DNA from 2 places in the Marinicrinis sediminis genome. Region 1 is predicted to be linked to the other one. Evidence: riboswitches for the same ligand, from Rfam matches in the RefSeq annotation. Region 1 holds a riboswitch; the other holds the start of a gene.
What was found. Region 1 has a riboswitch for S-adenosylmethionine ahead of metA (homoserine O-acetyltransferase MetA). Riboswitches for the same ligand answer to the same signal wherever they lie in the genome.
Positions count from the first base shown of each region.

Region 2: another riboswitch for S-adenosylmethionine. It lies ahead of ACFSUC_RS16460 (methionine ABC transporter ATP-binding protein); the one in region 1 lies ahead of metA (homoserine O-acetyltransferase MetA).

Region 1 covers NZ_JBHUMM010000010.1:170,239-186,322, forward strand. Annotated here, with positions in the region: gene corA (magnesium/cobalt transporter CorA) at 620-1,558, opposite strand; gene mgtE (magnesium transporter) at 1,887-3,254, opposite strand; SAM riboswitch class I at 3,391-3,517, shown strand; gene metA (homoserine O-acetyltransferase MetA) at 3,672-4,607, shown strand; gene ACFSUC_RS06835 (PLP-dependent transferase) at 4,714-5,868, shown strand; gene mqnC (cyclic dehypoxanthinyl futalosine synthase) at 6,042-7,175, shown strand; gene ACFSUC_RS06845 (EAL domain-containing protein) at 7,344-9,791, shown strand; gene ACFSUC_RS06850 (trypsin-like peptidase domain-containing protein) at 9,895-12,759, shown strand; gene ACFSUC_RS06855 (LacI family DNA-binding transcriptional regulator) at 12,965-13,975, shown strand; gene ACFSUC_RS06860 (glycoside hydrolase family 13 protein) at 14,080-15,759, shown strand; gene ACFSUC_RS06865 (extracellular solute-binding protein) at 16,084-16,084, shown strand, end outside.
Region 2 covers NZ_JBHUMM010000043.1:577,577-593,660, reverse strand. Annotated here, with positions in the region: gene ACFSUC_RS16490 (iron-containing alcohol dehydrogenase) at 146-1,306, shown strand; gene lepB (signal peptidase I) at 1,544-2,134, opposite strand; gene map (type I methionyl aminopeptidase) at 2,300-3,058, opposite strand; gene ACFSUC_RS16475 (LacI family DNA-binding transcriptional regulator) at 3,151-4,167, opposite strand; gene ACFSUC_RS16470 (MetQ/NlpA family ABC transporter substrate-binding protein) at 4,358-5,245, opposite strand; gene ACFSUC_RS16465 (methionine ABC transporter permease) at 5,301-6,062, opposite strand; gene ACFSUC_RS16460 (methionine ABC transporter ATP-binding protein) at 6,050-7,066, opposite strand; SAM riboswitch class I at 7,211-7,328, opposite strand; gene ACFSUC_RS16455 (TFIIB-type zinc ribbon-containing protein) at 7,553-7,930, shown strand; gene ACFSUC_RS16450 (phosphatase PAP2 family protein) at 8,101-8,766, opposite strand; gene ACFSUC_RS16445 (hypothetical protein) at 8,956-9,360, opposite strand; gene ACFSUC_RS16440 (ABC transporter ATP-binding protein) at 9,386-10,180, opposite strand; gene ACFSUC_RS16435 (ABC transporter permease) at 10,173-11,117, opposite strand; gene ACFSUC_RS16430 (ABC transporter substrate-binding protein) at 11,187-12,212, opposite strand; gene ACFSUC_RS16425 (patatin-like phospholipase family protein) at 12,466-13,338, opposite strand; gene ACFSUC_RS16420 (outer membrane protein assembly factor BamB family protein) at 13,423-15,387, opposite strand; gene ACFSUC_RS16415 (PaaI family thioesterase) at 15,603-16,019, opposite strand; gene ACFSUC_RS16410 (long-chain-fatty-acid--CoA ligase) at 16,009-16,084, opposite strand, start outside.

The DNA.
Region 1 (16,084 bases):
TTGTTCCACAAGGAAAAAGCAGAGAAACAAAAGGGCAACATTTGCGGTTTATGCAATAGGCGCCCGATGTTTCGTCCTTTCTCCCGCACTTCCCACAAGGAAAAAGCAGAGAAACAAAAGGGCAACATTTGCGGTTTGTGCAATAGACGTCCGTTGTTTCGTCCTTTCTCCCGCACTTCCCACAGGGAAAAAGCAGAGAAACAAAAGGGCAACATTTGCGGTTTGTGCAATAGACGCCCGTTGTTTCGTCCTATCTCCCGCACTTCCCCCCCAAGGAAAAAGCAGAGAACCAAAAGGGCAACATTTGCGGTTTGTGCAATAGGCGCCCGTTGTTTCGTCCTATCTCCCGCACTTCCCACAAGGAAAAAGCAGAGAAACAAAAGGGCAACATTTGCGGTTTGTGCAATAGACGCCCGTTGTTTCGTCCTATCTCCCGCACTTCCCCCCAAGGAAAAAGCAGAGAAACAAAAGGGCAACATTTGCGGTTTGTGCAATAGACGCCCGTTGTTTCGTCCTATCTCCCGCACTTCCCCCCCAAGGAAAAAGCAGAGAACCAAAAGGGCAACATTTGCGTTCTGTGCAATAGGCGCCCGTTGATTCTCTGCTTTTTCCTTCTTCCCTACAACCAATCTTTCTTCTTAAACAATAAAAACATGCAAGTGCCAATGACCACCATCGTCCCCAGCACGAAAAAATAGCCGTTGTTCATATGAAGCTCGGGAATATGATCAAAATTCATTCCGTAGATGCCGGTGATCACTGTGAGCGGCATAAAGATCGTCGTAATGGCCGTAAATACGCGCATGATCTCATTGGCTCGGTTCGCGACACTGGACTGATACGCCTCACGCAGGTTTCCCATCAAATCACGGAACGTATCAAAGGTTTCCGATATTTTTACGGCATTTTCATAAATATCGCTGAAATATTTTTGCAGCTCATCGTCAATCAGCTTCAATTCCTTGCGATTGAGGACGGCAATCAGATCTTTCTGCGGGCCGAGTGCTTTCTTTAGCCATAAAATCTCACTGCGCAGTCCGACAATTTCATTCAGGTGGGATCTGCGGGTGCGAATCAGAATGTCTTCCTCCAGGTTATCGATTTTCACTTCAATCCGGTCAATGACCGTGAAGTAATTGTCGATGACCAGATCAATCAGGTGGTAGAGCAGATAATCCGCGCGGTTCACTTTCTCTTCCAGCAGCAAAGGTTTAATCAGCCGCAGCTCATTGATTTTTTGCTGGGTAACCGTGATGATATAGTGTTTCCCAAGAAAGATATTCAGCGCACGCAAGAATATTTCTTCGTCATCGAAACGAATGCTGTTAATCACAATAAAATAATGGTCAGAGTCATACATTTCCAGCTTGGGCCGCTGTTCTTCCTCGTTCATGCAGTCTTCCACCGCCAGATCATGGAGATGGAACAACTCCTGGAGCTCTTCCAGGTCTTCGATCGAGGCATCAATCCAGTAGAAGCCCTCTTCAGGCGGCGTCACCGCCATAGATGCATGTTCATGCTCTGTGAAAATTCCGTTTTGCACCAGTCGAACCCTCATCGTTTTCACGCCCTTTCAGCAGGAAAACAAGGTACGACCTTGCTGACCTAACGAAGTGGATCGAAGCTCATGCACGGAGTACCTATGCTTTCCATTCTATTCATTTGTTTGCATACCGGCACGTTGTCCCTCGGTCGGTCCCCGTCCATACGCTGATTCACCTCGAATTATGAAGTCATTGCTAACAAAAATGTCGACATTCGACAATTCCTCAATTAGTATACCTTGACTGTTGTTGATCCATCAAGAGAAAACCGTCACGGACATCAAAAACCTCATGCTGCTCCCAAATGAGGCCGGGTTGCAGACATGAGGCGTGAATGCCGACTTACGTCAGGGACGCAATCAGCAGCGTCGCGAGTCCGAAATAAACTGTGAGTGAGAAAATATCATTGAGCGTTGTAATGAGAGGGCCGGAAGCAATCGCAGGGTCAATCTTCAGCTTATGCAGCAAGATTGGAATGACCGTGCCGGCCAAAGTTCCGATAATGAGTGTCAGCAGTAAAGAGAGTCCGACAACCAGACTGAACATGAGATTTCCTTGCCATATATAGGCGATAACCGCAACCAGTCCCCCGCAGACTCCGCCGAGAATGAGTCCGACGGTCAGATCCCGTGTGACCAGCTTCATGAAGGAGCTTTTGTCAAATTGCCCGCTGGCAAGGCCCCGCACGACAATCGCGAGTGATTGCGTCCCGGTATTACCCGTCATGCCGGCAATCATGGGCATGAAGAACGTCAGGGCCACGACTTTCTCCAGGGTATCTTCAAACTGGGCGATCACACTGCCGGACAGCAGTCCGAGAAAGAGAAGAAGGATCAGCCAGGGCAGCCTGCGCCCTGCGGCCTTGGACGGCTCGGTTTGCAAATCGATGCTATTTCGACCGGAGCCGGTAGCGGACAGCTTCTGGAAATCCTCCGTCGCTTCGTTCACAATAACGTCGATCACATCGTCAACCGTCACGATTCCGACCAGCTTCTGCTCATCATCCACGACAGGGACTGCAATAAAGTCGTAACGTTCAATCGTGCGCGCGACATCTTCCTGATCCATATCAACGTGAACATGAATTACTCTGGAGAACATAATGTCTTCGATCCGGTTTTCCATATCAGCCAGAAGCAGATCGCGGTAGGAAACGACCCCGACCAGTTTCTTCTGATCATCCAGCACATACAGGTAATAAATGTTCTCGGCAAACTCTGCAAATGCCTTCAGCTTGTCTACGGCCTCGCGCACCGTATAATGATGGCGAATCCAGACAAATCGGTTGGTCATAATGCCGCCTGCTGTCTCCGGCTCATATTGCATGAGATGCTTGACCGTTTCTGATTCTTCCTTCTTCATGGAATGAAGGAATTGCTCCATTTCTTCAGCGGTCAACTCATTAAGCAGATCTGCCAGATCATCATTTTCCATCAGGTCCAGTACGGGCGTAGAGCGCTCAATCCCGAGAAAATGCAAAATCTCCAGCTGCAACTTCTGGTCCAGTTCCTGAATCAGATCGGTCAGCATTTCTACATCCAGGAGTGTAATAAATTTCGGACGGTGCTTGATGGGAAGTTCCTGATACAGCTCAGCCAGGTCGTATGGCTGTAACTCCTCCAGCATCTGTTCCAACTGCTCCGTTCGCTGTTCCTTCATCCATTTAATCGTATCCATTAACAGGTTTTCCATGTTCATGTCTTGTGTCATCTTCATCACCTATTCTCCAGTATCACATGACTAAAAAATACCACATCATTTCAAGGATTGAAACTAACTTTTACTTGACGTGCATGTAAAACTTTATTAAATTAGTAAGTAAATCAATCGAATCTGATGTTTCGAACTCTTATCAAGAGCAGGTGGAGGGACTAGCCCGATGATACCCGGCAACCGACATTTCGAAAGAAATGCACGGTGCTAAATCTTGCAGACAGACAGTCCGTCCAGCGGACTGGTCTGAGAGATGAGAGAGGCCTTTGAACGGAACTTTTCAAACGACCTTTCTTGCTCATCGCAGGGAAGGTCGTTTTTCTACTGTTTCCGCACTCACATCGCTGCAAGTGTACCCGCGGATTAGCTTGATCATGCGCAAACAAAAAAACAGAAACCAGAAGGGGTGGAGACATGCCAATCAAAGTACCGGATTTACTGCCAGCCAGGGAAGTGCTATCAGAGGAAAATATTTTCGTGATGGATGAGACCGTAGCCAGTCACCAGGATATCAGACCGCTGAGAATCGCCATTGTGAACTTGATGCCGACCAAAATTACAACGGAAACACAACTGCTGCGCTTGATCGGCAACACAGCGCTTCAGGTCGATCCTGTTTTGCTGCATACCAAAACCTACATGTCCAAAAACACTTCTCATGAGCATCTGGACCAGTTTTACAAGACCTTTGAGGATGTAAAGGATGAGAAGTTTGACGGAATGATCATTACGGGGGCCCCGGTGGAAACGATGGACTTCGAGGATGTGGAGTATTGGGATGAGCTGCAGCAAATTATGGCGTGGTCCAAAGAAAACGTCGTCTCGACCTTGCATATTTGCTGGGGGGCGCAGGCTGGACTTTATCATCATTACGGCATTCGCAAATATACGATGGAGGAAAAGATTTTCGGCGTATTTCCCCATCATGTAAGCAAACAGAAAATCAAGCTGCTGAGAGGTTTTGACGAAACCTTCTACGTCCCGCAATCCCGTCATACTGAAGTGCGGAAGGATGACATCATACAGGTGGAGGATTTGGAGATTCTGTCCGAATCGCCGGAGGCGGGCATCTACATCGTCGCCTCAAAGGACGGCAAACAAATTTTCGTGACCGGGCATTCCGAATATGATCCGCTTACGTTAAAATGGGAGTATGATCGCGATGTTGAGAAAGGGATGGACATCGAGCTGCCGAAAAATTATTTCCCTAATAACGATCCGTCCCAATATCCGATGGTCACGTGGAGAGCGCATGCCAACCTGCTCTTTTCCAACTGGCTGAATTATTATGTATACCAAGTGACACCTTATGAATGGAGCAGTCATAAAAAATCATCCGGAGCCGTATAAGCATACGGACGGAATCAACAAGTTGAGAAGATGGAAAAAGGGCTGTTCGACCAAAGCCTTTTTTCCAACCGTTAATTCTGAGTAAACTGAGGGGGATTATAAGGAAATGAAAATAGAGAGTCGTCTGGCTCAAATTGGTTCTCGATCCGAGAAAACAACGGGTGCAGTGAATTTCCCGATCTTTCAATCTACCGCCTTCCGCCATCCGAAGTTGGGGGAGAGCACAGGGTTTGATTACATTCGTACGCAAAGTCCGACCCGCAAAGTCCTGGAGGAAGCGATCGCCGATCTGGAAGGCGGAGACAGAGGATTTGCCTGCAGCTCAGGCATGGCAGCCCTGCAAACGATATTTTCCATGTTCTCTCATGGTGATCACTTGCTCGTGTCTCTGGATCTGTATGGCGGAACCTATCGGCTGCTGGAACGCATCCTGTCCCGGTTTGGCATCACGGCCAGTTATGTGGATACCCAGCAGATTGAAGAATTGGAGGCGCTGCGTACGCCTGCCACGAAAGCCATTCTGATCGAGACCCCGACGAACCCACTCATGATGATTACAGACATTCGCAAAGTCAGTGAATGGGCGAAGCAGCATGATCTGCTCTGCATCGTGGACAACACCTTGCTGAGTCCGTATTTCCAGAGACCGATTGAACTCGGGGCGGACATCGTCATTCACAGTGCATCCAAATATCTGGGTGGTCACAACGACGTGCTGGCCGGATTGATCGTAATCCGTGGAGAGGCCCTGTCCGAAGAAATGGCTTTCCTGCACAACTCCATCGGGGCGGTGCTGGCCCCTCAGGACAGCTATCTGCTCATGCGCGGAATGAAGACGCTAGCCCTTCGCATGGAGCGCCACCAGTCGAATGCGACGGCCATCGCCGCCTATTTGAACGAGCACCATCTGGTCGAAACTGTCTATTATCCGGCCCTTTCTGCACATCAAGGGCATTCGATTCAGAACGGGCAATCCTCAGGAAATACTGGCATCCTTTCCTTTAAAGTAACGGACGCCAGACTGATCGAGCCGATCCTGAGACATATCGATCTGATTGCTTTTGCGGAGAGTCTGGGCGGAGTCGAGTCACTGATGACCTATCCAGCTGTGCAGACCCATGCCGATATTCCGCTGGAGATTCGGGAGAGAATCGGGGTGGATGATCGCCTGTTGCGTCTTTCGACAGGGATTGAACATATCGACGATCTGATTGCGGATTTGGAGCAAGCTTTTACCAAAGCCGAGCAGGAATGCAAATAGAAATGCAAATAGAAATGCAAATAGAATGGTAGGTGGGCACCTGGTCAGATTTTGCGGACACGGCGGGAGTGTCCATTTTTTTTGCATGCAAAAGGACAGCCGGAGATCGGGATAGTGAAAAGCATGACGTTCTATGTTAACATGAAAGCAGTAGCTAGAGAGGGAGTGTGACGATGAGCCGGATCGATGAGATATTACAACGTGCTGTTAACGGCGAACGGCTGTCGCTGGAAGATGGCGTCGCGTTGTTTGAATCCAATGAATTGGAAAAAATCGGACAGGCCGCTAACCAGGTGATGCAGCGATTCCATCCGGAGCCGCAGGCCACCTTCGTTGTAGGCCGTAATATAAACTATACCAATGTGTGCAACGTATACTGCCGGTTCTGTGCCTTTTACCGCAGACCGGGTTCTGAAGAAGGATATGTGCTTCCAAATGAAGAGATTCATCAGAAAATCCAGGAGCTCGAGGAAGTAGGAGGCACCGAGGTGCTGATGCAAGGCGGAGTGAATCCAAATCTGCCTTTTGATTACTATCTGGATCTGCTCAGAGAAATCAAGCAGCGTTCCAAAGTCAACATGCATTCCTTTTCCACCGTTGAGATTCGGGAGATGAAGAAGCTGTCTGGACTCGCCACCTATGAGGAAGTGCTGGAGAAGCTGCATGAAGCGGGGCTGGATTCCCTGCCCGGAGCAGGCGCTGAAATGCTGGTGGATCGCATTCGCAACAAGATTAGTCGACTGAAGGGCCCTTGGCAAGAGTGGATTGAGATTATGAAGGCAGCCCATCGAGTTGGCATGTCTACGACAGCCACAATGGTCATCGGTTTCGGTGAAACGATGGAAGAACGGGTGCTTCACTTGCTGCGCCTGCGGGATGCTCAAGATGAATGCATCGAGAAACAGCTGCCGTCTCCAGGGTTTTTGGCCTTCATTATCTGGACCTTTCAGCCGGATAATACGAATCTCAAGGCAGAGCGTGTCAGCAGCGAGGAATATTTGAAAACGTTGGCGATCAGCCGCCTCATGCTTGACAACATTCGGAACTTCCAGGCTTCATGGGTGACGATGGGACCCGAGGTCGGCAAGAAATCGCTGTCCTATGGATGCAATGACTTTGGCAGCACTATGATGGAGGAAAATGTGGTATCGGCTGCGGCCTGTACCCACAAAGTCAACATCGATCTGATTCTGAAACTGATTCGGGAGGCAGGAAAGACGCCTGTCCAGCGTGATACGTACTACAACACGATCAAAGTGTTTGGCGAAGAGGAACGAGTAGAAAAAGACTTCATCTTGCAGAACTAGACAACCCAAACTTCGAATCTCTCGAAAACTTTTTGTGTGTTACGAATAAAACGCGTTTTATTTGGCATACGGAGAGCCTTCGGGAGATTTTTTTGTCCGTTTCTCTCCGTATGCGATTATTTGTCTCTGGAATACAAGATGATATTTGGTAGGAAAGGAAGAAAGAAGATGAACCACAACATGCATATGCATGGCACCTACGATCTGGAGCTGGTGCTGTTTTCCTATATTATTGCTGTATTTGCCTCTTACACAGCGCTGGATTTGGCCGGTCGGGTGCGATTGAGCAAAGGGGGCAGGCGTGTGACCTGGCTGCTGCTCGGAGCGATCGTCATGGGTATGGGCATCTGGTCCATGCACTTCGTCGGCATGATGGCATTTTCGCTCCCCGTTCCGATTGTCTATGACCTGGTGGTCGTCTTGATATCGGTTGTTGCCGCCTTGCTCGCTGCATTTATTACACTCTATATCGTCAGTCGAGAGCGCGTAACCGTGGTTGGTGTACTGGTGGGTGGTCTGCTGCTTGCTATCGGCATTTCATCCATGCATTACATCGGTATGGCCGCGATTACGATCCATATTACGTATGATCCGATGATGTTTGTACTCTCGATTGTGATTGCGGGTCTCGCTTCCATTGGCGCACTGGCGTTTTCCTTCTACTTCAGTCAGGATCAGTCTGGGCGAGGGTTCTGGAAGAAGCTTGGAAGCGGCGTCATGATGGGGATCGCCATAGCCGGCATGCACTATGTGGGCATGATCGCCGCCAATTTTCATATCTCACAGAAATCACCGCCATTTTTCGGCATTGACCTGGAACAGAAATATCTCGGTTACATCATCACTGGCGGAACGCTCTTTACCCTCGTCATGTCGCTGATCGGCATCTATGTATCCAAACGGCTGACCATCAAAGATTCCGAAGCCAGACAGAGTGAAAAGTGGTTTCGATCCCTGTTCCAAAACAATCAGGATGGCATCATTACCATTGATCTCAATCGTCGGATCGTCGGCTTTAATGAAGCCGCCTCTACCATGACGGGCTATGACGGTTCACAGTTTATGCATGAGCCTATCGAAACCATCTCCGCCCTTATACCAGAAGCGGATCGGGATCGGATCAGACAGCTATTCCAGCAATCCTTTACCGGCAAAAGCATCTCCTACGAAGCAGATATGATACATAAGCAGGGCCACTTGATCTCGCTCTATGTCGTCGTCGTTCCCGTGACCATCGAAAATGAAGTCAATGGCATTTTCATTATCGCCAAGGATGTGACCGCAGAGAAGAAGAGCAAGGAATTGATTCAGCACCTGGCGTACCACGATGAACTGACGGGACTGCCTAATCGCAGAATGTTTAATGAGCGACTGGATGCCCGGATTACCCAGCACCAGGAAGCGAATACCCGATTCGCAGTCATGGTCCTCGATATCGACCGCTTTAAAATGATCAACGATTCCCTCGGCCATATGTACGGCGACCTGTTTCTAAAGGAAGTGAGTGAACGCATCCGGCAAGTGGTGATCGATCGTCCGATCTGCCTCGCTCGAATCGGAGGGGATGAATTTACGCTGATGGTGGAGCAGTTTGACCAGCTCACAGAGGTATCGGCCATCGCGGACGAGCTGATTCACCAGATCCAACAGCCATACAGTCTGATGGAGACCGATTTTTACGTCACCGCAAGCATCGGCATCACCGTCTATCCGGATCACGGTATCGACAGCGGTCAACTGCTCAAGCATGCGGACAGTGCCATGTATGAAGTGAAGAGAGAAGGCAAGAACGGATACTGCTATTATTCTGCGGAACTCAATCAGCAACTGATAGAGAAGATTGAACTGGAAAGAGATTTGAGAAAAGCGGTGCAAAATGAGGAGCTTTTCTTGCATTACCAGCCACAGATTCAGACAGAGGGACAGCGCATGATCGGCGTCGAAGCGCTCATCCGCTGGCAGCATCCCGCCAAGGGGGTCCTGTCTCCCGGGGTGTTTATCCCGATTGCGGAAGAAACGGGTATCATTTACGAGATTGGCAGCTGGATTTTGAGAGAGGCATGCCGTCAAATGAAAGATTGGCATGATGCAGGCGGGCCCCTTATTCCGATTTCGGTCAACCTGTCCTCCCAGCAATTTCATCAGTCGAATCTGGCCGCTCATGTCCAGCAAATTCTGGAGGAAACTGGACTGGAACCGAAATACCTGGAACTGGAAATCACGGAAAGCATGATGATGGACGCCAATACTTCCATTAGCATCCTGAACGAGCTGCATCAATTAGGGGTACGGATCAGCCTCGATGATTTCGGCACCGGCTACAGCTCGCTGAGCTACCTGAAGATGTTTCCGATCCAGAAACTGAAGATCGACCGCTCCTTTATCCAGGATATTACCGTCAACCGGAATGACAAGGCTATCGTTTCTACCATTATCGCCATGGCCCAGCATTTGAACATGTCCGTCATCGCGGAAGGAATCGAGAGCAAGGAGCAACTGGATGTATTAACCCTGAACGACTGTCGGGAAATTCAGGGCTATTACTTCAGCAAGCCGCTGTCCGCCTGGGATGTCGAACAGCAATTTTTCGTTCCGCAGCGAGCCGTGCAAAGGTAAAATAGGAGAAAGATAGGAAAAAAGTCATGACGAATGACTTGTTAAGTGATATACTAGAGACTGCTTGTCACTGGAAAAAGAAGGAGAGTTGGTAGATTTGAAAATGAAACAAAAGCATTTTACAATCATTCCACTGGTTATGACATTTCTCATTGCAATTGCCAGCTGGAGCCCAATCGCTACTTCTGCTCAATCCTACAAGGATTCGGTCTCTGATTCATTGCCGGATGTGATTGAACAGATTTCACCAGCGGTTGTTGGCATTATCGGAAAGCCTAAGATAGACGGTGAATCCAATCCGACCGCTGATCGTTTTCAACTGGCTCACGGCACCGGCGTGATTGTCAAATCGAATGGTACGATCGTCACCAATGCACATGTGGTGAAAGATTTGGAGAATATTGTGGTCGTTACGTCGGACGGACGTCAATTTATGGGACAAACGACTCACATGGATGAAGAAAGTGATTTGGCCCTGGTTAAGATTAACGCTTTGCAGCTTCCGACTGCAACATTAGCCAAGGAAGCCGTGGTTCGCCCAGGGGAAACCGTCATTGCCATCGGCACACCTGTTTCCTTTTCGTTGCGTAACTCCGTATCCGTAGGGGTGATCAGCGGGGTGGATCGATCGGTCAATGCCAAATACCGCCTGTTGCAGACAGACGCCGCAATCAATCCCGGGAATAGCGGGGGACCGCTGGTCAATGCTCGCGGTGAGGTGATCGGAATCAACTCCCTGAAATTCGTGGACTATGCTGTGGACAATCTCGGATTTGCGATTCCATCGGATACTGTTCATTACGTCATGGATCACTTCGAGCGTTTTGGCTATGTGAAGCGCGCTTATGTAGGAATGGAACTGGAAGAAAGCTGGGCGGCACTCGTTGGCTTCCCGAATGATGATGCACTGACTGTATCCTATGTAGAAGAGGGTTCAGCAGCCGAAAAGCTGGATATGCAAACCGGTGATCAGCTGATCTCAATCGATGGTCATAAAGTACATACATTATTGGAACTGAATGAGCTGTTGAAGGCATACATACCGGGCGACAAGGTGAAATTGTCCATGGTGCGAGACCAGCAGCCTTATACTGTAAACATGGTACTGGAAGAAGATTTGTATACGAAGACCGACAAAATAGAACGCCCGGAAGACCAGGGGATTTCCATCTGGATGAAACTCGGTGCCAAGCAAATGATGGTGAACGGCCACATTCACACCATTGCAGCTCCGAAATCTGTAGACGGACATACCCTTGTGCCCCTGCGAGCGATCAGTGAGGCCTTTGGCGCACAAGTGAAGTGGGATGCAGCCAGCAAGCAAGTCTCCATTGAACAGGCGGATACCCGCATCGTGCTGACACTAGGCAGCCAGCAAGCAAGTCTGAATGAGGCAGAAGTTCAGCTTTCAGCTAAACCGATCATGCAGCATGGCTCAGTCCTCGTGCCGCTGCGCTTTATTGCCGAATCACTCGGGGGTCTGGTCAAGTTTTACAACAGCACACAGGAAATTATTATTACCGATGCGACCAGTGATGTACACGGCAATTCCGGTCTGAAAGCAGATGCCAACAAAAAATGGATTGGCGACAGCTATCAGGACTGGTCGATGAAATACCCGAGCGGCATGTCCAAAGGCTACCAGTCTCTCGATGCCAGCAGCGTCAGCTTCTTCGACAGTAAAGGTGAATACTATCTCTCTGTTGATATTTATGACGACCTGGCGGAAATGACGGATGATGACCTGGTCAGCTGGCTGAAGGATGAATTGTATGACAACGTCCTTGATTCCGGCTACGTGGCCGATGCCGAGGCTCCATATGCACGTGTACTCGGCAAGTATGATACGTACTATACCGAATACCGCGCCTACCAATCTAACGGCAAGGTCTATCAATTGAGCCTTGAAGTGGAAGAAGATATCTACAAGAACGCAGCAAAATGGAAGATCTACCTGGATCTGCTGAACAGCTTCAAGCCTTCCTTCGACCTGGCCAAAGGGGCAGTCAAAGACATCACCGAAGTGGTGAACGGCTATATCAAGTACGAAAACAAGGATTATGGCATTGCGTTTGAATTGCCGGCCGGATGGAATAAAACGTATTTCGACGACCTCTCCTTCAGAGATAAGGACAGGGAAATGAACTTGCAGGCTCGTATGACTTCAACCGTCGATGGAGATACCTTGCAAGCGTGGATGGAACGACAACGCAAGCATTTGAGTAATACGTACGCACCTGCGTATCTGGACATCTCGGAGACACAGTCTGCGAGTATAGCGGATGCCGAAGCCAGCTGGTACTACTACAAAACCAAGCAGGACGACAGCTGGAAGACCCACTATGTGCTGTATGTGTGGCAGGGCGATTACAAGTATGATTTCAACTTTACCTTCACCGATCAGATAACGGCTGATGAAGCATCGGATATCTTCGAGCATCTTGCAGACACGCTTCAGGTTGACAGCACGTCTATTGCGGACGGATTTGGTCAACTGGAAGACAAGCAAGACTTCTATGATGATGCGAAACCGAGAACATTCAAGAGCAGCGAATACGGATACGAGGTTCAGACTCCGGCATTCTGGAATGAATCCGAGTATGGCGATGGTCTCTTCCTGAATTACAGTTTTGCAGGCGGCAGCTTTGACGTGAACGTCAGTGAAGAGCTCACGCTGGATCTGTTCCTCAAATCGCTGGACAAATCGATCGAGGAAATGAAGGAGTATGGTCTGGAGATAAACGAGAAGAAGAATGAAGCCATTACCTTCCTCGGCCTGGATGCCTGGTACATCGAGTATGAGACCAAGATGTCCGCAGACAGTCAAATGGAATGGGAGCGCATATATCTCGTTGAAAAGGATGACAACATGTATCTGATCAGCCAGAGCCTGTCCGAATCCAATGATACCGCGTATAATCGTCAGTTATTGCAGGAAGCACTGGATTCCTTCACCTTTACCGAATAAGCACAAACACGTAAACAAATTTTAGCGAACGCATAGAGCCTTCGGGTCCAGATTGCCATTCAGGTAATCGGAGACCTGGAGGCTCTTTGTGAATACGTATCATAAAATAAGACACGATATTTGTAAACGAATACATTGACATCAAATCTGGGTTTCGATACGATGGAAACAGTAAACGTTTACTCTAACAGAAAAGAGAATGGTAATGAGCAAACCGACGATTCGAGATGTATCCAAAAAGGCAGGCGTATCGATTGCGACCGTATCCAGGGTACTGAACGGTCAGGAAGGATACTCCAAGACAACAAAGGAAAAAGTATTACAGGTCATTCATGAACTCGGATATACGCCCAATGAGATTGCAAGAGGGCTGGTCAACAAGAAAACTTCTACCATTGGGGTCATGTTCCCGACCGTATCTAGCTTCTTCTTCTCCCAGCTGCTGTCCGGGATTGAAGAGGCTGCCCAGCAGCAGCAATACAACGTATTTATTTGCAACACCGCGAAGAACGGGGAACGCACCGAAAAGTACTTGCAAGTGCTAAGGGAAAAACAGGTAGAAGGCATCCTGTTTGTCAGTGATTTCATGAAGGAACCCTATTATGAGCAGCTGATCGCTTCCCGCATGCCGTTTGTCCTCGTATCTACCGAGTCGATGCGGTATCCGGTTCCATTTGTAAAGGTGGATGATCGCAAGGCTTCCTATGCAGCGGTGCAGTATTTGCTGGAGAAAGGACATCGTCACATCGGAATGATCAGCGGGACACAGGGCGATCCCATAGCTGGCACCCCGCGTGTTGAAGGGTACAGACAGGCGCTGGAAGACTATGGCCTTCCCTTCGAGGCTTCCCGGATGTACTATGGCAATTTTGGCTTTAACAGCGGTGCGGCAGGCATGGAACAGTTATGGGAGCAGCATAGAGACAACTTGACAGCCGTATTCGCGGCCAGTGATGAAATGGCGGCAGGTGCCATATCGGCTTGTTATCGTCTGGGCATTCGAGTCCCGGAGCAGATGTCGGTGATTGGCTATGACAATACCCCGCTTGCCAGAATGGTCACACCGCCTTTGACTGCGGTTGAACAGCCATTGGAGCAAATGGGCAAGGCAGCAGTGAAAATGCTGCTCGAACTCATTGTGAAGGGACAGGTAGACAGTCGCATCATGCCATATCAACTGGTTGAGAGAGATTCCGTACAGGCGATTCAGACTTAGGGTACCGCATATGTCTGGATCGGCTGTCTGACGCCACAGAGAGTAACCGTTTACGTAAAATCCGTCAACAATACAGAGCGATAGCAGAGAAGGAGTGTCGGAATATGCAAAAAGCATTTTGGAAAGAAGCGGTTGTATATCAGATTTATCCACGCAGCTTCAAGGACAGCAACGGGGATGGCATCGGAGACATCCAGGGGATTATCTCCAGACTGGATTACTTGCAGGAACTCGGAGTAGACGTGATCTGGCTGTCACCCGTTTACAAATCACCTAATGACGACAACGGCTATGACATCAGCGATTACCAGGACATCATGGATGAGTTCGGCACGATGGCTGACTGGGAGGAAATGCTGGAGGGGATGCATCAGCGTGGCATCAAGCTGATGATGGATCTCGTCGTCAATCATACCTCTGACGAGCATGAATGGTTTATCGCCTCCAAATCGTCCAAGGACAGTCCATACCGGGACTACTATCACTGGAAACCGGGCAAGGACGGCAAAGAGCCGAACAATTGGGTGTCGGTATTTAGTGGCTCGGCCTGGAAATATGATGAGCAGACGGATGAATACTTCCTGCACATCTTCTCCAAGAAGCAGCCTGATCTGAACTGGGAGAATCCCAAAGTGCGCGAAGACGTATACAACATGATGAAATTCTGGCTCGACAAGGGCATTGACGGGTTCCGCATGGACGTCATCAACTTTATCTCCAAAGTGGATGGCTTGCCAAGTGCCGGCAACCCTGATCAGTATGAGTGGGGCGGAGACTACTTCATGAACGGTCCGAAAATTCATGATTACCTCCAGGAAATGAACCGGAAGGTACTCTCCCAGTATGATGTGATGACCGTCGGGGAAATGCCGGGCGTATCTGTCGATGAAGCGAAGCTGTATACCGGTTCGGAGCGCAATGAGCTGAACATGGTCTTCCAGTTCGAGCATATGGATGTCGATTCCGGTGAAGGCGGGAAGTGGGATGTGCAGCCATGGACGCTGGACGGAATTAGAAGCATTCTGCATAAATGGCAAGTCGGACTTGCGGAGAATGGTTGGAACAGCCTCTACATGAACAATCATGATCAGCCGCGCATGGTGTCCCGTTTCGGCGATGACGGTGTCTATCACAAGCAATCTGCCAAAATGCTAGCCACCTTGCTCCATACCCTGAAGGGAACGCCGTATATTTATCAGGGCGAAGAGATCGGCATGACCAATGTCCAGTTTGATTCCATCGATGACTATCAGGATATTGAAATTCTGAACATGTACCAGGAGAAAGTGGTCGAGGGCGGCGAGGATGCAGACAAGATCATGAACGCCATCTATGTGAAAGGGAGAGACAATGCCCGTACTCCAGTACAGTGGGATGGCAGTGAGCATGCCGGATTTACAAGCGGCACGCCATGGCTGAAGGTCAATCCGAACTACACAGACATCAATGCTGAAAAAGCGTTGCAGGACCCGGATTCCATCTTCCACTATTACAAGCAACTGATTGCGCTTCGCAAACAACATGATGTGATGGTGTACGGGGACTATGAACTCATCCTGGAAGACAGTGATCGCATTTATGCCTATACCCGCACGCTCGGGAATGAAAAGTGGATCATTATTCTCAACTTCTTCAAGGAAGAGACTGAATTCCAGCTGCCGGCTCACTTGAAGCATGACACCCGTGAGCTGATGATTAGCAACTATGCGAATATCGACGAACAACAACCGATTGACCGTTTCACGCTTCAGCCATATGAAGCGCGCGTTTACCGCATTCAGTAATCTGGTTGCAGGATCACACTTTCACACAATTGCAATTGCGTGAGCTTGCTGAGAGGCTCTCTTGCCCTGTTTTGGGGCTGGGGGGCCTTTTTCTATGCCATCGGTTTCAACATGGTTCGTGGAGGAAGTGTCTTTTCTTCTTCTCTGCTTTAGAAAATAAGACACCATTTCCAGTTCACCCAAAATGAAAGCGTTTCAAAAACGGAATAAATGACACCGTTTTCATAACGTAAACGGTTACGGTTTTTCCTTTCTCCCTCCATAATAAGACTTGTAGAGCACACAACATCTAGCCATCACAAACGTGATGAAGGAGGAGAAAGTA
Region 2 (16,084 bases), on a different contig from region 1:
TTAGCATTTGAAGCGAATCCTGACTTTATACAATTTTGTTGCCTGGGCATAGTTCGACGAAAAGTATAAAATAATGTAGATGATCTGCAAATTGAATGCGGTCTAAGCATGTATATCAACCAGAATCCATAAGGAGTGACTTCTCATGAACCCATTTTCATTTCACAATCCAACCCGCCTGATTTTCGGCGAAGATCAATTGAAGCATCTCGAAAATGAACTGTCCAAAAAGCTCAACATTTTGCTCGTATATGGGGGAGGCAGCATTAAACGAAATGGCGTCTATGACCGCGTCATGGCGCATTTATCCAGTCTAGAGGCCAATGTAACGGAATTGTCAGGCGTGGAGCCGAATCCACGGCTTTCCACCGTTCACAACGGAATTGCCATATGCAAGGAGCAGAACATCGACTTCATTCTTGCCGTTGGCGGGGGCAGTGTCATTGACTGCAGCAAGGCGATTGCAGTGGGTGCGAAATTCGACGGCGACATTTGGGATGTGATCTCCAGAAAAGCCGCACCAACAGGGGCATTGCCGATTGGAACCGTGCTTACCCTGGCTGCAACCGGCTCGGAGATGAATGCGGGGTCTGTGATCACCAATTGGGAAACGAATGAAAAGCTCGGTTGGGGAAGTCCATTCTCATTTCCGCAATTTTCTATCCTGGAACCGTCCAGCACACTGACCGTGCCAAAGGATCAGACCATATACGGAATTGTAGATATTATGTCTCATGTCCTGGAGCAATATTTCCATCATATCGATAACACGCCTGTTCAAGACCGGTATTGTGAAAGCCTGTTGAGAACCGTCATGGAAACCGCGCCAGCTCTGCTGGACAACTTGGAGTCCATTCCTGACAGGGAGACCATTCTGTACTCGGGTACGATGGCACTCAATGGAATTCTGAGCATGGGGGTAGTGGGTGACTGGGCGACACACAATATAGAACATGCTGTGTCAGCCGTGTACGATATCCCACATGGCGGTGGACTGGCTATTCTGTTCCCGAACTGGATGAAGCATGTGTATCAGGAAAATCCGGCCCGCTTCAGACAATTTGCAGAGCGTGTTTTTGACATTGACTGTCCACAGAAAAGTGATGAAGAAGCCGCGCTTGCTGGTATTGAAGCCCTCCGCCAATTCTGGCAATCGATCGGTGCCCCGTCTCGCCTGGCGGACTACGAGATTGATCATACACGAATCGATGAAATGGTAGATCGGGCTATGCTTTTTGGTCCGTTCGGAAACTTCAAGAAATTACAGGCTGAGGATGTAAAGTCCATCTACGAAGCCTCTCTCTGATTCCGTCTCGACCCATTCCGATCGTCTCATCCCCTTCACATAAAAATAAAGAGCAAGGCCATTTTTTCCATGGCCTTGCTCTTTCTGTATGATATGTATCCTGACTTTCTGCTATCTCTGTTTTTTTGTGTGTTGTGTTCTCTATTTTTTTTGTTTTTCTGTTCTCTTTGTTTTCCTGTTTTCTCTGCTAACTCTGTTCTCTCTGTTTTTCCGTCATTCCGTTGATTTGTCACTTCGCTAATCTACTTTGCCAAACTGTTCAAAGGGCCAGATACGATAAATAATACGTCCCTCGATGCTGTCTTCATGAATGGCGCCCAGCTGTCTGCTGTCCAGACTGATTTCCCGATTATCTCCCAGTACAAAGTAATGGTCTTCAGGAATGGTATAAGGCATGCCCAACCCATTAGCGTAAGTCAATCCCTTGGCATAAGATTCATTCAGTTGCTCATCGTTGAGGTACACGTACCCCTCCCGCATGTCAATGACATCTCCAGGCAGACCAATCAATCGTTTCACAAGCCGATTTTCATATTCCGGTCCATTGATGATCACAATATCTCCCCGGTCTGGCGTGCTGAACCGATACGTAATCTTGTCCTCAATCAGCCTTTCGCCTTCATAGAGCGTATTTTCCATGGAATTCATTTCGACTTCTGTTTGCGCAATCGCAAAATTATGTATGAGCAACGCTGCGATAATCGCAACCCCCAATGACAACGTCCATTCCTTTATTTCCTTTACCCACCTGGAAGGCTTTGCGGGCTCGGTTCGTGATTCATTCGGGTAAGGTGATTCGGGCTGTCCTTCATACTCTGATGATTGCATGAGTTATCCTCCTGACTAATGGGGACCCTGATTGGATCAAAATCTTGCAATTCCCTTATAACGATTATACCATGGATGGAAATCGTTGTGAAAAGTTTCATACAAAAATGGCCATGCGTATCCATATGGACACACATGGCCGAGTCAATTCCGTACGTCATTCGATCAATCCACTTTCCCAGGCAATGTGGTAATGATTGGCTCATCCTTGGTAATCACCATCGTATGCTCGAACTGGGCGACGAAACTTTGGTCCGGAACCTTCAGCGTCCAGCCATCCGGCATTTCCATGACATAATCCGTTCCATTAGACAGGAAGGGCTCAATCGTAATGACCTGACCTTCCTTAAGCTTCCGTTTCTCATGGGGATCATAATAATGTACGATCTGATGCGGCTCTTCATGCAAGGCTCTGCCGATGCCGTGGCTGCACAGATTCTGGATAATGCAGTAACCGTGGGACTTCGCTTCTTCCTGCATAATGCGTCCGATCTCATTCAGCTTCGTTCCGGCCTTCAGGGATGCAATGACTTTCATCATCGTTTCCTCTGCTGTTTTGCACAACCGTTCCAGTTCTGGATTGAAGCCTTGCAGAACAAAGGACTGACCTGAATCCCCATAATAGCCATCCAGTTCCGCAGACACATCGATATTCACCAGATCACCGGCTTGCAACACATAATCACCGGGAATCCCGTGTGCCACCTCTTGATTGACACTAATGCATGTGGCACCCGGAAACTGGTACATGACCTTTGGTGCTGATCTCGCTCCGAGACGGTTCAATACTGTTTCACCATATTCATCGAGCTGTTTCGTTGTCATTCCAGGCTTGGCGTATGCTTTCATTTCTTCTATGGTGGTGGCGACAATCCGCCCGATTCGCTTCAATCCTTCGATCTCATAATCATGTTTCACAATCATCCTGCATCCTCCTCGTTGCGCGCTTTCCAAAACGCATCCACCTATTATAGCATATGAAAAATCATCACACGAGTTCACGGATCGTGACAAGTTCAGGATGATCCAAGCACAGACGACTGGCGCGACAAAATCTGGTGAGGTACGATCCAGCGGCACTGCTCAATCTTCTCACTGCGAATTTGTTTCACGAGCAGTTCGACGGCCGTTTTCCCAAGCTGAAAAATATCAATATCGATGTTGCTCAGTGTGGGATTGACCAGTCCACCTATCGACATTTTGTTGAAGCTGATCATGGCCATATCCTCCGGTACACGAATATGCATTTCCTTGAAGGTTCGGATGAGATCCATGCACATCAGGTCATCCTGTACGATCAGGGCAGTCGGTCGCTCCGGCAGGCTCATGAAAGTGGAGACGGCCTGAAAGCTGGAGAATTGACTGCCATCTAGCGTGTAGTCGTCTCTAATCGGAAGTCCGGCATCCTTCAGCCCCTGCTCATACCCGGCTTGACGGTCCTTGCACACGACGAGATCGGACGGCCCATTTACGAAAGCGATACGCTCATGACCTTGTTCTACCATATGCTTCACCGCATCATAACACGCTTTTACATTGTCATTATCGACCGACAACAAAGAATCATCCTGCACATGTCTGCCAATGAGGACAAAGGGAAAACCCTCTGCCTGCAAAAACTGAATAATCGGATCATTCACTCGTGATTGAAGCAGGATGAGACCATCGACCCGCTTGCCTCTCACAAGATTCATGGTCGCTTGCAACTCTTCATCGATCGTCGCTCCTGTCGTAGTGAGGACATCATACATGGAGGCGGTCGTTTCCGAGAATATGCCCCGGATCACCTCGATGAAAAACAGATTCATATACAGCTGTTCAGCCGTTTTTGGAAACAGAACCCCAATGGTGGAGGTGGACTTGGAAACCAGGCTCTGTGCGATGATATTCGGATGATACTCCAGTTCCTCCATAATCTTGCGCACCTTTTGTGCTGTCAGCTTATTGACCGTACTATGTTTGGTAATAACCCTCGATACGGTTGAAGGAGATACTCCGGCTGCTCTTGCCACATCTTTAATCGTTACAGACATTTCGTCCATCCTTCCCCTCAAATGTTCCTCACATATATGTTCTATGTATACTTGTATACCTTTACAATCTATTATCTTACGCTGTACAAGACAGATGCAAGTGAAAAAATTGATATATTATGTTCAATTCTTTGCAAAAAAAAACAGGTGATCCAGTTTGACCACCTGTTTCCTGCTTTTTTATGAGAGCTTATTCTCCTGCCGGTACGACAGCACCTTCATACTGATCGAGAATATACGCTTTGGTTTCTTCACTTTTGAGAACCTCAGCCAGCTTTTGCACTGCCTCTGATTTGGCGAGTGCCGGCGTGGAGACAAGAATATTTACATATGGCGATTCGCTTCCTTCAATAAACAAGGCATCCTCTGTCGGGACCAGATCGGCTTCCAGTGCATAGTTCGTATTGATCAGAGCCAGATCCACATCGCGAAGCATTCTTGGCAGCATGGCCGCTTCAAACTCTTTGATATCGAGATTCTGCGGGTTTTGCTCAATATCTTTCAGAGTGGCATTGATGCCCGCTTCCGGGTTCAAGGTAATCAGACCTTGCTGTTCAAGCAGCAATAGCGCTCTTCCCCCATTGGTCGGATCGTTCGGAATTGCCACGACCGCGCCCTCTTTCAGTTCATCGAGAGAAGTAATACGGTCTGAATAGCCTCCGAACGGTTCTACATGAATACCTGCTACCGAGATCAGGTTCATGCCATTATCCGTATTGAATTGATCCAGGTAAGGCTGATGCTGAAAGAAGTTTACGTCAATGGCACTTTCATTTACCTGTACATTCGGCTGGACATAATCTGTAAACTCTTTGATTTCCAGTTCAATTCCCTGCTCTTCGAGCATCGGTGCCACAAATTTCAGAATCTCAGCATGCGGAACAGGAGTGGCTGCGACCGAAAGGGTCGTTTTTTCGCCTTGGTTGTTCTGTTCGCCCTGATCAGCAGCCCCGTTGCTGGCCGTGCCCGAATTCGTGTTGATCTCGTTGTTCGTATTGCTCGTGTTATTGACTCCTCCACATGCGGCCAGTACAACCAGCAATGCAATAGATAAAAATAAACCCATTGTTTTTTTCATGATGTTCCCTCCATCGTCATAATCGTTTGTATAACATCTTGCAATCTTACCTTCCTTACTTGCGCGTGTAGCGCTGGACCAGTTGATCACCGATCAACTGCAACACCTGAACCAGAATAATCAAAATGACGACCGTCACGTACATGACCGCGGCATCGAAACGCTGGTAGCCATAACGGATAGCGAGATCGCCGAGGCCCCCTCCGCCAATGATCCCTGCCATGGCTGTGTAGGAGACCAGGGTCACGGCTGTGATGGTCACGCCGGCAATCATGCCGGGTCTGGATTCCCTCAGAAGCACTTTCCAGATAATCTGCATGGGAGAGGCCCCCATCGATTGGGCGGCTTCAATCACACCACGATCTACCTCTCTGAGTGAAGTTTCCACCAGTCTGGCAAAAAACGGCGCCGCTGCAATGACAAGGGGTGGGATGGTACCCTTTACCCCATACGTAACTCCCACCAGTTCCCTCGTGACGGGGAACAGCAATATCATCAGAATGACAAACGGAATTGAGCGCAGTACATTAATGACCAATGACAGCCCGTGATAAAAGGCGAGGTTTTGGAGCATCTGTCCTTTGGAAAACAGGAAGACGAGCACGCCGAGCGGCAGGCCAATCAGAACGGTAAACAGCATGGACAGTCCGATCATGATCAGTGTGTTCCAGGTTTCTTCCCGAATCTCCGCCCAGTCCAGTTCCCGAATATCGGTCCAGATCGACGTTTCAGTCAAGTATGAAACAGATAAAGACGTTTCAGACAAGTATGAAACAGATAAATGGGTGACATGATGAACCGCTTCTAGGATCTCCATTCCATCACCTCCACTTCCAGTCCACGAGCCCTTAACTGATCCGCTACCTGTTCGTGATCAATCTGTTCACCGTGCAGCTCAATCAGCAACTGACCGTACGGAAGATCCTTCATTTTAGAGATCGTGCCCTGTAAGATACTGAAACTATAGCCGGTATCCCTCACCGTCTCAAACAGAACCGGTTCGTATGTCTGATCTCCCTTGAAGGAAATGCTCAGGATGGTCTTCGCTGCATCCGATTCCACATAAGACCGGACATGGGTGTCATCCTGAACCTGTGAGACAAACTGTCGGGTAACCCGGTGTGCAGGATGCAAAAACACATCGATGACATCACCTTGTTCCACGATTTCTCCTGCATCCATGACCGCCACACGATCACAGATATCCCGAATGACTTGCATCTCATGGGTAATGAGTACAATCGTAATACCGAGCTCACGGTTGATCCGGCTCAGCAACTGCAGAATCGCCCGCGTCGTCTCCGGATCGAGCGCGGAGGTGGCTTCATCACACAATAGGACGTGCGGCTTCATCGCCAGCGCTCGGGCAATTCCTACCCGTTGCTTTTGCCCCCCTGACAGCTGGGAAGGATACTGGTTCAGTACATGCTGCAGCCCCACCAGTTCAGCCAGTTCTTCCACCCGCTCTCGAATGTGCTTTCGGTCTGCTTTTGCGAGTCTGAGAGGAAAAGCGATGTTGTCAAAGACAGTCGCAGAGCTGAGCAAATGAAAATGTTGAAAAATCATGCCAATTTGTTGTCTTTGTGCCTGAAGCTTCTTTCCATGAAGCGCCGTCAAATCCACGCCGTTTACCGTAACCGTACCGGTTGTCGGTCTTTCCAGACAATTCAAACAGCGAATCAGGGTGCTTTTCCCTGCCCCTGAATGCCCGATGATCCCGAAGATTTCACCGGAACGGATATGTAAATCGACCGGCTTCAATGCAGAGATCGAGGTTTGATTGCGCGTATACGTTTTGCTTACTTGCTTGACGTGGATCAAGGTGTCCACCTCCTGAATACAAGATGGTTGCAGCTCTATGCTAGCTTCTGTCTCCCCGCTTTTCCTTATCCGAATCTTGCGGCATAAAAAAAGCCCTATTTCATCATATCCGTGAAATAGGGTACACCATAAAGGTTCACACCTATCTCATCTCTCAGGAATCATCCTGCAGGAATTGGCACCGGACGTTTGCAAGCATCCAACTATACAAACCGGTTGCCGGGCATCATAGGGCCTGTCCCTCTGCCTCTCTGGATAAGATAGCTACATATTCAAGTCTTTTGATAGGAGAAGAGTACGTGTGAAACGTATGTAAGGAAGTATATCGAATCATCACATGCATCGTCAATACTTTTGACCAACGTTCAATTTTTCGACATATTGAAAACGCTGTATTTAGGATTGATTTCTCAACAAGGAGCGTTACAATAGAATTATAGTCTGCATACACACCATTAAATGATGAAGAATGGAGGAAGAAATGATATGCAATGCCCTGTCTGTGATGATATTCGCTTGAAGGAAATCGAAAAAAACGGTGTTCTCATCGATATATGCCCAGGGTGTAAGGGAGTATGGCTGGATCGGGGCGAATTGGACAAACTGATGGGCGGCGTTCGGGAAATGCAGCATGAATATGAACGTTATACCTCTGAACCGATGCATGCCTCAGAGTCTCCGATGCAGCATCAGCCTAAACCGAGCTCCTACCGTACCACAGGCTATGCTTCCTCGGACAAAACCCATTCTGGCTATGGTCACGATTATCCGTCTGGATACAGCAAGTCATCCTATCCGTATGGCTACAAGAAGAAGAAAAAGAAAACCGTGCTGGATACCATGAGCGATCTGTTCGATTTTTAAGATTCAATGGATCCATATGGATAGAACCTGTACGGAGATAACATTGAACCAATCAGCCAAACACAAATCAAGCACAGTCCCCTGATAGAACGTTCATCATTCGGGGACTGTGCTTTTCTGATCGAACTCTTTACTCTGTCATTATCGTGTTCTGATGCCCACGATCTGGATTAACCCGGCAAGTTGACACCCGTTTGCCGTTTCTTCTGTGCTCTGGATTTCTTAATTTTGGCCGTTGCCGCATTCGTAGTGAAGATCAGCACTTCGGCGAGCGCAATCGCGGCAATGATGTCTGGAATGTAGTGTTGTTTAACGAATAACGTAGACAAATAAATCAGGATACACAATGTGTTGATGGACGCCTTCACCCACGTTGGCATCTTCACTGGCTGGAACGCTCTCATTAGCAACCAGGTCGTCAGAACGTGAATACTCGGCAAGCAATTGTATGGCGGATCATTGGCGTATATATACTTGACGAGGTTCAGCAGAAACGTATCTTCTGTAATTTCCGGGCGCGGTACGTGGGTTTGATAGGTCAGATACACAATATAGCAGATGATATGACCCACGACGGAATTGAAGATATACTTGTAATATTCCTCTCGATGCAAAAAACATAGAACAACCAGGCTGACAAAAATAAAAGGCCCCCACACGATATACGGAAGAATAAAGATTTCCCAGAATGGAATATAGTCATCTATTCCAAACTTCACGATATGAATCGGTCTGTCCCCGCTATTTACTAGTCCGTACGTTGCACTGCATGCAGAAATCGCGAACATAAATACGAGTGGGAAAGCTTTGCGTATATCCAGTTTAGATAGATTCATGCTGTACACGCTCCCCATTTCTTCTTCTATTTTTCACACAACAATTTACATTCTATCGCGGTAGCCTCAGAGAAGCAACAAAAAAATACAGGAAGCAGTTAAATGATTCCTATCCATACAAAATGACATTAAAAAAAATCCCCTAAAAAGGGGATTAGCAATAAGAACATCTCGCACAGGTATCTGAGGTTATCCGTTGACCTCTGGCAGACTGACGAGTCCACTATGCTCGGCGATCGCTTCCATCACATCCTGGTGCAGCGGGAGCACCAGATCGGTAGGCCCTAGTGTTGACTTTCCACTGCGGTGATGCAGCATCATTTGCTGTACATAAATGCGGTAGGGAGGCGTACTGGCCTGGGGACGTACCCATTCTACACCATTCTGGTGCTGGGCATTCAATGGAAGACTCGTGTGCTTCATCTGTTTTTCCGGTTTGATGCTGGTCACATGCTCGAGTTGGATCCGCATGTTCAAGTGAGGTCTCTGAACGACCATTTCCTCTGTGGAGACCGTAATTCCCATACGATTGAACTTGTGGGTGAATTTCAGTTCTCCATGAAGATCCTTAACCTGAATAAAGTCCGGGTCCATGATTTTCTGCCTCCTTCATTCACATTTATCCGAGTACGACTCGATCATCCATCAGTTTCTCTCCACGAATCTGCTCAAACTCTGTCAACAGATCCGCTATTGTCAGTGTGGCTTTCTTGTCAGGTGGTACGTCCAGTATGATCCGACCCTTATCCATCATGATGAGCCGATTGCCCAATTGAATGGCTTGTGCCATATTGTGCGTGACCATCAGCGTCGTCAGTTTGAATTCCCTGACGATCTTTTCAGTCAAATCCGTAATCAGTGCGGCTCTCGAAGGATCAAGCGCAGCCGTATGCTCATCAAGCAACAGGATCTTGGGCTCTGTAAAGGTCGCCATCAGCAGACTCAGCGCCTGACGTTCCCCGCCCGACAGCAAGCCTACCCTTGCGTTCAATCGATTCTCCAGTCCAATGCCTAGCCGTTCAAGTTGTTCCTGATAATATCGCTTGTTCTTGCGTGTCATTCCCCAGGACAGACCACGGGTTTGACCGCGTTTATGGGCAATCGACAGATTTTCAGCGATCGTCATATTTGGAGAAGTGCCCGCCATCGGGTCCTGAAACACCCGTCCTATCCAGCTGCTGCGGCGATGCTCCCCCATCTTGTTTACTTCCATTCCATCTACTTCGATGGTTCCGATATCCGGCTTCATGACCCCAGATATGATATTCATCAAGGTCGATTTCCCTGCCCCGTTACTGCCGATGATCGTGACAAAATCTGAAGGGGCAAGCGACAAATTAATATGAGAAAGGGCAAGCTTCTCATCCTGTGTATTCGGGTTGAACAGCTTCGTCACCTGATTTAGCTTAAGCATGGGTATGCCCTCCCTTCTGTCCATCCGCCTCTGCAGACATCGAACTGAGCATCCGACTTCGTTCCATCGCTTTTCGTCTTTTCAGAAGGCTTTGCTGAACTTTCGGAATCGTCAACGCTCCGATTACGATCAAGGCCGTGATCAGCTTCAAATCCTCCGAGTTCATATCAAAATGCAGCGCCAGCGCAATGACGAGGCGATAGATAATCGCACCCATCAGCACAGCCAGCGTCGCCTGAAATACCTTGCGATGACCGAAGATGGCTTCCCCGATGATGACAGAAGCCAGTCCGATGACAATCATGCCGACCCCCATCTGAACATCTGCGAAGCCCTGATACTGGGCAACCAGTGCGCCTGACATGGCGACCAGACCATTGGAGAGACTGATTCCCAATATAATCGTCCCGTCCGTATTCACGCCAAATGAGCGAATCATACGTGGATTGTCTCCTGTCGCACGGAGCGCGAGCCCGATTTCAGTATGAAGAAACGCATCGAGCAGGAGCTTGATGAGAAAAATGACGATCGGTACAATCAACAGAAAATAGTCCGATGAGAAGAAGGAAAAGACCGTTTCCTGGCTGAATAGCGGAATGTTCGGTTTTCCCATAATCCGAAGATTGATCGAATACAACGCGATCATCATCAGAATCCCGGCAAGCAAGTTGTTGATCTTCCCTTTCGTATGCAGGATGCCGGTTATGGCTCCCGCCGCACATCCGGCGAGGAAGCCACTGAATGTGGCCATGACAGGGCTCCACCCTTGAGTGAGCATGACCGCTGACACAGCCGCCCCTGTTGTGAAGCTTCCGTCCACCGTCAAATCCGGAAAATCCAAAATTCGAAATGAAATATAGACACCTAGCGCCATCAGCACATAGAGAAGCCCGAGCTCTACGGAACCTTCAAACGCTCTAAATAATGAATCAAACATGACCTTGTCTCCTTCGGTTAAAATAGGAGAGAGTGACTACCGCAAACCATTAGTCACTCTCCAGTATGCTTACTTGATCAAGTTCTCTTCTTCCACTTTATCCAGCAGTTCTTTGCTTACCTCTATCCCTTGTTCTTCAGCAGCTTTCAAATTCAGGACCAGATCCAGTTTCTCCGGAAAACGAACCGGCAGATCAGCAGGCTGCTTGCCGTTCTTCAGAATTTCTACTGCCATCTTCCCTGTCTCATATCCGATATCAAAATAGTCGATACTAAAAGAAGCGAAGGCTCCACGTTCCACTGAATTTTTCTCTCCGGCAAATACAGGCAAATCCTCATCACCTGCTACCTTCAGCAACGCTTCCAGGCCAGCCACGACCACATTGTCTTTCGGTACGTAGAAGGCATCCACCTTGGAAGCTAGAGACTCGGCCGCTTGTTTCACTTCACTGGAATTGACCACACTAGCCGTTTTCAGCTCAATACCCAGCTGTTCCAGCGACTGCTCCACGCGCTCAACCGCCACAACAGAATTTTGCTCACCTTCATTAAATACGATCCCGACCGTTTTCACAGAAGGAACGTTTTCAGCAATGAAGGTCATCATTTCCTCTATTTCGTTCTGATGGGTATCGGACATCCCTGTGATGCTGCCCTCCGGTGCTTCCAGATCTCCCACCAGATTGGAGCCAAGTGGATCTGTAATCGCAGTGAACAGAATGGGTGCGTTATCTACCATTTTTTTCACGGCTTGTGCAGAGGAAGTGGCAATGGCCAGGACAAGATCCTTGTCATCCGCAGCAAATTTCTGTGCGATCGTCACGTTGTTGGTCGGATCACCCTGTGCATTTTGAAAATCAATCTTGATTTCGGCGCCATCCTTATACCCGGCATCCTCGAGAGCTGCTTCAAATCCTTCTCGTGCAGCATCCAGGGAAGGATGCTCAACCAGCTGAATGATGCCAATCTCCATCGTTTTTGCAGCTTCTCCACCTGCGTCCTCGTTCCCATTGCCATTATTGGAGCCACATGCGGTCACCATCATACTGGCGATGATGACCAGCAACAGCCATCCATACTTTGTTCTTCTTTTCATTTTCGTTCCCCCTCTTTGATCTCCTGTACCCAGTGTTTCGCTTTGACGCCACACTCTGTCTGTTTCAATCTTTCTGTTCCCATTTCTGTTCCCAATGGATCGGCACCCTTGTGTTTGCCACCCTGTTGCACGGTACTTGCCGTCCATACAGGTGTTTAAAGGGTTAAAGCGCCGAAGTATACAAATATGATAATGCAAACCCTTAACAGCGGTCAATATTTAGTTCTGTCATGGTGTCAAAAAAAAAAAAGCATCAGACCGTTACCGGCTGATGCATCCAGTCCATCATCTTCTCCCATTGTCTGTCCACATCGGACATGCCGAGCTGGTATAATTGCTCCAGCGGAGCTTCATCGCGCTCCAGTCTTGCAACCGGAATCACAGCAGACGGCCTGAACAAGAAGACCCGTCCTTCTTTTTCCAGTTCCAGAATGCGATCCATCGCGCGATTGTATCGCAACGCTCTCTCCCTGAGCGCTTCACGCAGACCCGGGTAATTCGGGTAGCGAAGCCGGGCTACGCGGTGCTTGCGGAAAGGCTTGATTTGATAAGTTTCATCCTTGGTAGAGACGACAACCACCCGTTCATTGCCATCTTCAAGCGCTTTCTCAATCGGTAATGGATCTGCTATCCCTCCGTCAAACAACGTCTGGGTGCCAATCTGAACAGGTGGAGCGATAAACGGCAGACTGGAAGAAGCCTTGATCACATCCATCATCGACCAGCCTTCTCTCGCAGCTTGTTCTTTATCAATATACACCGGATTTCCCGTGTAGGCATCTGTGGTCACCACGACAAACTGCTGGGGATTGGATAAAAAGGTATCGAAATCAAATGGCTCTAACTGATTGGGCAGTACGTCGAACAGAAATCGCATGCCAAACAGCGAGCGTTCTTTGAACAAATTCCGATAGCTGATATACCGGGGGTCCCGAATGTACTTGATGGTCGTGTTTCGGTTGCGTCCTCGTTGCTTGGCCAGATAGGAGGAAGCATTGCAGGCGCCTGCGGATACTCCGATGACATAGGGAAATTGCAACTCCCGTTCCATAAACTTCTCCAGCACGCCGCTCGTATAGACGCCGCGCATGCCTCCACCCTCCAGCATCAGTCCAATCTTCTCCATGGATCTCCCTCTTTCTATATCTATTCCAGTCGGTTCTGATTTCCAGTCGGTTCTGACTTGAACGAGTGACACTTTCTCTTCCTATTATGAACGATTCCCGTAAAATTTCAAATAATCTCGAACATGATCTCCCCAATACGTCATGCTGTGTCCACCCGGGTTTAAATGCCATTCCACCTGTATTTCTCTTGCCTTCAGACGACGAACCAGCTCTTCATTCCGTGAAGCGTACAAATCCCCCTTGCCCACATCAATAAACAATTGCAGGTCCGCAATGTCTGCCGTTTCCGCCAGATGAAGTGGATCTCTTGCCTCCCACTCTTCCTCTGTCGGGAAGAGCCAGTTTTTCTGACTTGCCAAATCCCCGGAGTCCTTGTACCAAAGGGAAGTGCTGTGTCCCCCTACCCGGGAGAAAAGCTCAGGATGACGAAAAGCCAAATGCATGGCTGCAAAACCGCCCATGGAGGCACCCCCGATATAACGGCCCTCTTTGTTTGCTTCGGTCGCATAGGTTTTATCCATATAAGGAATCATTTCGGTCAATAAATAGTCTTCAAACAGCCCTTCGTCTGCACCCGAGGAGTGACCTCTCAGCACCCCCTTCTTCACATCTGCATTCACGCCAAAGCTGTTTGCAAAGTCAGGCGATACAATAATCATCGGCTCAATTTCACCAGACAGGATCAGTTCATCTGCGGCGGTATCCAGGCCTAGGTTCGTAAACCATGAATCCTTTCTTCCGCCATAGCCATACAGCATGTACAATACCGGATACTGCATCTCGGTATCATATTCAGGCGGTAAATACACCTCTACCTGCATATTTCTTCCGAGTGCTTCTGAATAAATCGTAGCCGTTTCGACAACGGATTGCGGCTCTTCAATCGGCAGACGAATACCGGTAAACAGCCCCTCCATATCGCCAACCAGCAGGAGTTGTCCATAGATCGCCGGTGTACTCTGTATTTTGTTGGATGGCATTTTCCATAATTCTGCACCGCTCTCGCTATCCATTGCATAGAGATGATTCGGAATTGGAGCTCCCTCATAGGCATAGCCGGTTCCGACATAAAGGACGCCCTCATGTGACAACGGGGCTGAAAGCACATTAGAAGACAGGCTGGTTTCCCATATTTCTTTCCCGCTCTCTATATCGAGTGCCTCCATTGAGAATCCGTTTGAATTGCCGCTGAACAATTGTCCATCCAGGATCGTGGCAGATGCTGGCCAGGCAGGCGTGGTCACCTTCCATTTTTCCGTTCCCGTCTGGGCATCCAGGGCATAGATGAGAAAATCCCGTGCAGGCACATATAGCGTCCCCTCATGCTCGGTCAGATTCGCCTGAATGGCTTTGTGTCTGCCGTTCCCCTGCGTCTTGTAAGTCCAGCTGATTTCACCGTCCGCGACATGCAAGGCATACACTCGACCATCCCAGTCTCCGATATATACATGCGCCTGATCGGCAACCCCTGTCGATTTGACCGGAGCCTCAAGACGATTGGACCAGACCAGGTTCTGATTCTCTCTATGGACCGCGTACACCATGCGATTGGCGTGACCGAATACGATCTTGTCTCCTGCCAGCAGTGGAGAGGAATCATAATAATCCCACTGATCCATCTCCGACTGAGCCTCACCTGTATCGAATGTCCACTGCAATTGACCGGTTTTGGCATGCAGGACATGCAGGATTCCGTCATGTCCAACAACGTATACGTCATCCTCCACGATGAGGGGCTTGGTTCGAATCGGTTTGTCCGTCTCATAGCGCCATTCCTCTGTGCCATTATGTACACTGAGCGCATAGAGCGTGCCGTCATCACTGCCGAAGATGACCCTTTCATCGTAAACGACCGGATGAGACGTAATCGCGCCACCCGTCGCAAATTGCCATTGTTCCACAGGTCTTGGTACCACCACGGTGCCTGTATCTGATGCTTTTGCATCCGATTTCCCGTTCGGCGGCTTCACATCGGGTTTCAATTGATTCCAGCATCCGGACAGGGTGATGCTGCTGATGATCAACCAGCATACCACCACTTTCCTCATTGGATTCCCCCCTCCATACCATCCATTTATGCCGTTCATTTCATTCTCTTCCCCCTTTTGATTTCCATTTGCCACCTATTGTACCATGTGAATTCCATGCAGTGCAAACGTTTACAAAACCCAGTAGGCCCCCGTTCAACCCGGATGTAGAACCTAGCTGCCAACACCCTGAAGGGGACCTTTTCTTCTTCTGTTATTCGGGTATCGATGACCGTCTACTTACCGCCCGGTCCAGCTTCTGACAGGACCCGGAAAGTTCCGGTACTGAACGCGCACAGCTTCCCTTCTGCGGTCCACACTTTCGCCTCAATCGTGAGACCCTTTCTCGTCTCATGAAGAAGTTTCGTGATGCAGATCAACTCCTCCGTTACAGCCTGTTCCAGGAAATGAAGATTCAGATGACTGGTGACCACTTTTTTTCCTTCCCGAGCCTGCAGGGCATAAACCCCCATCGTATTGTCCATTAACCCAGACAGCACACCGCCGTGTACAATGCCCATCAGATTGTGATGATGTGGCTTCACTTGCAGGGAAACGCTCACCTGTTGCTCACTCAGCTCTAACAGGCTACATCCTAAATATCCCCAAAATGTATCCTTTGCTGCTTCTTCCAGTTGTTTTTTATGATCCATCGCGGTTCGTATCCTCCGATTTGTGGGTAGATTTCTGCTCCATCTGTTTTTCTATCAGGGCTCGC